2 linked regions of the Chitinophaga caseinilytica genome follow. The protein of the gene in region 2 interacts with the protein of the main gene of each other region in a pairwise test. Links are inferred from orthologs where the notes say so. Each region holds a gene or a part of one and is shown on either strand. Other genes may lie near its edges. The genes, in order: rlmN and ftsZ.

Region 1 (3,161 bases), 1.7 Mb from region 2 along the record:
CAACGGGGTACAGGCGCTCTTCCGCCGCGTCTTCCACCAGTTCCATCACGGTCTGGCGGCCTTCGGGATCATCGGTGGTGGTGATGTATCCTTTGGGTTTGTTGAGCAGTACGTATACTAGGTTTTTCTGGAGGTGGATGCGCTTGTCGTTCAGTTTCACGGATTCTTTCCCCGTTACCTTGAACGCCGGTTCAACGATCACTTCGCCGTTCACCGTCACTTTCCCTTCCTTGATATAATCCACGGCCTTTCTGCGGCTGCAGATACCGCAATGCGCGATGAACTTATTGAGGGGCATATCACCGCCTTCCAATTCCACCGGCGTTTCCACCGCAATGCGTTTGCGGGTGCTCTTCGGTTTGTTGGATTTGGAACCGTGCACGGCGGCCTTGCGCTCGCTCTTGCGGGGGCGGGGCTTGTCGCCGCGGAGTTCTTTGTACGACTTCTCGTCGGCGATCTCGCCAAATGATTTGTCTTCTACGATATCTTTCGGGTCTTTCGGTTTGCCTTTGCGGGAACGGAGCTCCTTGAAGGGCGCGCCGTCTGCGAAGGCGTGCTGGAAAAGCTTGTCGCCCGGTTTCACTTCGCGCTCCTTTTTAGGTTTGCGCTCGCCGTCTGCCGGAGCTGTTTTATCGAAAGTGGTGCCGTCTTTTTTAGCGCGGAAAGGTTTGTCGCCGTTTTCTTCGCGGGAGCGGAAGGGTTTAGCGTCGCGGTCGCCGAAAGATTTACGGGGAGGTTTGTCGCCGAAGGATTTGCCTTCCTTGTCGGCTCCGAAGGTCCTGCGGGGTTTATCGCCGAAGGGTTTTCCTTCCTTGTCGCCGCCGAATGATCTGCGGGGCTTGTCGCCGAAGGGTTTTCCTTCTTTATCGCCGCCGAAAGTCCTGCGGGGTTTATCGCCGAAGGGTTTTCCTTCCTTGTCGCCGCCGAATGATCTGCGGGGCTTGTCGCCGAAGGGTTTTCCTTCTTTATCGCCGCCGAAGGTTCTTTTGGGTTTGTCGCCGAAGGGTTTTCCTTCTTTGTCATCCCTGTCGCGGAAGCTTTTGCCGGCGGGTTTTGCGTCGCCGGAGCGGGTAGATTTACCGCTTTTGTTTTCCTTGAACGGTGTGAAGCCTTTGCGGGGCGGTCTGCTTTGTTTCATGTGTTATGTGGTTTGCTGCATTCCTGCAGTATGTTTTATGCTTTGTTGGCGAGCTGTCCGCACGCTGCGTCGATGTCTTTGCCGCGGCTTCTCCGCAGGCGGGCGTTTACCCTGTTTTTGCCGAGATATTCCATGAATGCGGCGGTTTTTTCTTCCGAGGGTTTCTGGAAACGGGCGTTATCGATCGGGTTGTATTCGATGATGTTCACCAGGTCTACAGGCACCTGCCGGTAAATCTTGATCAGTTCGTCGGCATCTTTCAGGGAGTCGTTGAAGTCTTTGAAAAGGATGTATTCGAAGCTGATCTCGTTTTCGGTGGCCTTGTAGAAGTAATTAAGCGCTTCCACGAGGTTCTTCAGGTTGTTGGAATCGTTGATCGGCATGATCTCGCTGCGTTTCTGATCGTTGGCGGCGTGGAGGGAAAGGGCGAGGTTGAAGCGCACCTTGTCGTCTCCCAGCTGTTTGATCTGTTTGGCGACGCCGGCGGTGGAAACGGTGATACGTTTCGGGCTCATGGCCAGGCCGTCGGGCGAGGTGATCATTTCGATGGATTTCAACACGTTTTTATAGTTGAGCAGGGGTTCGCCCATGCCCATATAAACGATATTGGTCAGTTTTTTACCGGATGATTCGAGGGATTGCTTGTTGATGAGCGCCACTTCGTCGAAAATTTCGTCGAATTCGAGGTTGCGCTTGCGGTCCATGAAGCCGGTTGCGCAGAACTTGCAGCTGAGGCTGCAGCCCACCTGGGACGACACGCAGGCGGTTTGGCGGGTGGATGTGGGGATGAGGACCCCTTCCACCAGGTACCCGTCGTGCAGCTTGAACCGGCTTTTGATGGTGCCATCGGTCGACAGCTGCGTAGCGTCCACCGTCACGGCAGGGAATTCGAACCTTTCCTCCAGCGCGGCGCGCAGGGGCTTGCTCAGGTTGGTCATATCCCCGAACCCGGACGCCTGTTTGGTCCAGATCCACTCATACACCTGCTGGGCACGGAACGGTTTTTCCCCCATCTCTCCGAACACCTCCCGCAACTGGGGGAGTGTCAATTGCCGGATATTTTGCTTCCTCGTCATCGGGCAAAGGTACGTCCGATTTTCCGATTGCCGAAAAGCGGGGCGTTGAGATTTGCCGTCCCAGGGAGATTTCCGGGAGCCGCCCCCAGCCCCGCCGATTCGTTTGTGTGTGTGGTTATCCCGACCGGAAGCCATAAATTCGCAATCTTAACCTGAAGAAAAAATGCAAACTGCTTATATCGTGGACGCGGTCAGAAGTCCTATAGGCCGCTATGGTGGCGCACTTAGCACCATCCGGCCAGACGATCTCCTGGCCTTGATGCTCAAGTCGCTCCTCACCCGGAACCCCTCTGTAGACCCCGCTGCCGTGGAAGACGTGATCGCCGGGGCTACCAACCAGGCCGGGGAAGACAACCGCGACGTGGCCCGTATGGCCGTGCTCCTCGCCGGAATGCCCGTTTCCGTAGCCGGGAACACCGTCAACCGCCTCTGCGCCTCCGGCCTCCAGGCTATTATGGACGCCGCCCGGGCCATTATGGTCGGGGAAGGAGACGTTTACATGGCCGGCGGCGTCGAAAGCATGACCCGCGCGCCCCTCGTGATGCCGAAAGCCGACGGCGCCTTCAGCCGCAAAACCGAAATCTACGACTCCACCATCGGCTGGCGCTTCACCAACAAGAAGCTCGCCGACGTTTATTACCCCTTCTCCATGGGCGAAACCGCCGAAAACGTGGCCCGCGAATGGAAAATCTCCCGCGAAGACCAGGACCGCTTCGCCTTCGAAAGCCAGTCCAAATACAAACAGGCGCACCTGAACGGCATCTGGCAAGACGAGATCATTCCCGTGGAAATCACGCCCAATAAGGAAGACAAGGTGGTTTTCTCCAAAGACGAGCATCCCCGGGAAACGTCGCTCGACAAGCTGGCGGGCCTCCGCCCGGCTTTCGCCAAAGACGGGACGGTTACCGCGGGTAACTCTTCCGGGATCAACGACGGCGCTTCCGCGG
Region 2 (3,098 bases):
ATACACCACCGGCGTGAGCGCCCGCATCGGTTACCCCAACGAGCACCTCGCCAGCGGGCATACCGACGAGCTGACCAAACCCATGTACGCCACCTGCGTAGGGCTCATTCTCAAAGGCTACAACGACTATGAGAACGATCGCCGCGCACTGGAGGAGAATTACGTGAAAATCAACACCAGCTACTTCGCGAAGGAAAGAGTGGCCCGCCAGGCCGAAGAATCCGGAGACGAATGGATGGAAGAAGCAGAGGAAGAAACGGCAGACGCACGGCAAGACCGTAAGTCGCGCGAGCGCAATGCCTCCCTCAAAGGCTTCCTGGACAGGATGAAAACAAAGATCATCGACATGTTCACGGAAGAAGAAGACGCCAAACTGTAAAGGTTTCGGCTTGATTGTTGCAATTCATATACGTTCATATAAAAACGATCAAAGTAACGTAGGATACGGTACACCACTAATACTAACCCATATAAAGAGCTAGAGTCATGATACATTTTGATCTTCCAAAGGAAAAATCCTCCATCATCAAGGTGATAGGCATTGGTGGCGGAGGAAGCAATGCGGTGAACCACATGTTCAGTCAGAACATTGAGGGTGTGAACTTCATTATTTGCAATACCGACGCACAGGCGATTGCAAACAGCCCCGTACCCAACAAGGTACAGCTGGGCCCGCATTTGACGCAGGGACTCGGAGCTGGCGCCAATCCCCGGATCGGCGAACAGGCTACGGAAGAATCATTCGAAGAAATTAAAAAAATACTGGAGGTGAACACCAAAATGGCGTTCATCACCGCCGGTATGGGAGGCGGCACCGGCACCGGCGGCGCACCCATCATCGCCAAAATATGCAAGGAACTGGGCATCCTCACCGTGGGCATCGTCACCACCCCCTTCTCTTACGAAGGTAAAAAGAGAATGATCCAGGCCGAAGAAGGCATCAACCGCCTCAAGGATTATGTGGACACACTGCTGATCATTTCCAACGACAAGCTCCGTCAGAAATTCGGCGACCTCAAATTCAAGGCGGCCTTCGAAAAAGCGGATAACGTGCTCGCCACCGCGGCAAAATGTATCACAGACGTTATCAACTCCACCGGCCAGATCAACGTCGACTTCGCCGATGTTTGCACCGTTATGCGCAACGGCGGCGTAGCCATCCTCGGATCGGCCATCGCCGAAGGCGAAAACCGCGCACAGGCCGCGATCGAAGATGCACTGACTTCCCCGCTCCTGAACGACAACGATATCAAAGGCGCCAAATGGATCCTGATCAATATCTCCTCTTCCGAAGGCGAATTCGAGCACACGCTCGATGAAATGGACATCATCCAGGCCTACGTACAGAGCATGGCAGGCGAAGATTGCGACGTGATCCTCGGTGTTGGCTACGATCAGAGCCTCCAGCGCAACCTGGGCGTTACCATCATCGCCACCGGCTTTGAGCAGAACCCCATCCGCCAGGCCAAATCGCAACAACCGGCCGCTACGACCGAACAACAGGAAGAACCCAAGATCGTCATGACCCTCGGCGGCGAAAACGAAGAAAAGAAAATGCACAACCAGGGCATGCTCTTCTCCGACGACGAGCCCGAGATCATCGACATCATGGCGCCCCGCCTCGTGGAACCCACCGTTACACACCCGGCCAGCGCAGCTTCCTTCATGCCCCCCGCTCCGCAACAACCGGAACGCGAGACCTACACGCTCAACATCGAGCCCGTAGAACCCTCCGCCCCGCAGACACAAGCCGCTCCGCAGCCCCAGCCCGTTCAGCAGAAACCTGCTACCAGCGCAGGTTCCGGAGGCTACCTCAACCGCCCTTCCAACATTTACGTGGAACCGGTGAGCAGCAATAACATGCAGCAGCAGGAAGAAATGAAAATGGTGTACCGGGAAGACGCCAACAACGCTCCCGTTCCTCCCCCGCAGCCCCAGGCGCTGCACGACGACCAGGCCGAAGAACAACGGAAGAAGCAGCTCGAACGCGTAGCCAAACTGCGCAGCATCAGCTTCAACGTGAAAAATATGGATAACAACACCGAAATCGAGAACATTCCCGCGTACCTCCGCCGGAACATCGATCTCGACAACGGTGCCGGTTCCGCCGAGCACTTCTACTCCAGCTACACAGTTGGCCAGAACGGCGAAAACCAGGCAGAGATCAACACGATCAATACCTTTCTCGACGGGAAAAAGCCCGATTGATGAATTTTAAGATGATATTAGTTTGATTGTTTTTTAGTTGTGTTAAAAAAAATCCTCCGATTCCTCGGAGGATTTTTTTATGCTTCATGTCGATCGCTTACAAGCTGTTGATCACGGCAGCAGCGGCTTTCACCATATCTTCGGCTTTCTTTTGCTTCAGGGTATTCCACTCGAAAGTCTTCAGCACTTTCTCCAGTTGCGGCCCCTTCCCTTCCTTCTTCAGGATCTGGACCTTCTCATACGCCTGGATGCCCTCCGCCAGCCGCTCGAACCGGATCGAGGAACGGCCGCCGGGGTAAACGAGGTAAGTATCGCCGGCAGCCCAGGTGCGGAAACGCGAATCGCGGAGCGGATCTTTCACCCAGCAATTGTACGCCCAGCGGAGATAGCCCTTGTAATCCTTACCTGCGGCGTAATATCCCAGCCACGCGGATTCCGCGGGAGGCGAGAAGGTAAAGGTATTCGGGAAACCTTCCGTACAGCAGGTATAATAAGTGGTCGGCCAGTTTTTGCCAAAGCGCGTGGCACGCTCTTCCGGCGTGAAATCCTGTCCGATGGCGATGCAATAATCGTAGATATCGTTCACCAGTTCCTTGTGGTAATTACCCGCCAAAGACACCTTGAAATCCTTGTCCACACTGCGGATCAGCTTAATAGCGGCCTGCATGGCCTCCATTGGGCGCTCGTCCATCGCGATGCAGGTGATATCGAACCAGCCTTTCTGTTTCAGGTGTTTGGCGAAATCGGCGAGCATGGGGCGCCAGTGTGCGTCGTATTCTGCGGATCCCGGTTTGGCCACGATGTGGGTCATTTTGCCGGTGGCTTCTTCATAATAGTAGAACTTCAGGTTCCAGGGGATCATGCTGTAACAGGCGATCTGTTTGGTGATG

What was found.
Region 1: the proteins of ftsZ (region 2) and rlmN interact in binary tests that used the Escherichia coli proteins (3 or more experiments, as listed by UniProt). The link is inferred for Chitinophaga caseinilytica from one-to-one orthologs.

Annotation. Positions count from the first base shown.
Region 1 is NZ_CP150096.1:1,784,118-1,787,278, forward strand. The notes cover bases 195-3,104. They hold rlmN (23S rRNA (adenine(2503)-C(2))-methyltransferase RlmN), read right to left. Parts: upstream 2,215-3,104; coding sequence 1,174-2,214; downstream 195-1,173. Other genes in these bases: WJU22_RS07655 (pseudouridine synthase), read right to left, coding at 195-1,138; WJU22_RS07665 (acetyl-CoA C-acyltransferase), read left to right, coding at 2,378-3,104. Also shown: more of WJU22_RS07655, read right to left, coding at 1-194; more of WJU22_RS07665, read left to right, coding at 3,105-3,161.
Region 2 is NZ_CP150096.1:106,462-109,559, forward strand. The notes cover bases 1-2,847. They hold ftsZ (cell division protein FtsZ), read left to right. Parts: upstream 1-486; coding sequence 487-2,208; downstream 2,209-2,847. Other genes in these bases: ftsA (cell division protein FtsA), read left to right, coding at 1-379; WJU22_RS00480 (glycoside hydrolase domain-containing protein), read right to left, coding at 2,306-2,847. Outside these bases: more of WJU22_RS00480, read right to left, coding at 2,848-3,098. UniProt on the Escherichia coli protein: Essential cell division protein that forms a contractile ring structure (Z ring) at the future cell division site. The regulation of the ring assembly controls the timing and the location of cell division.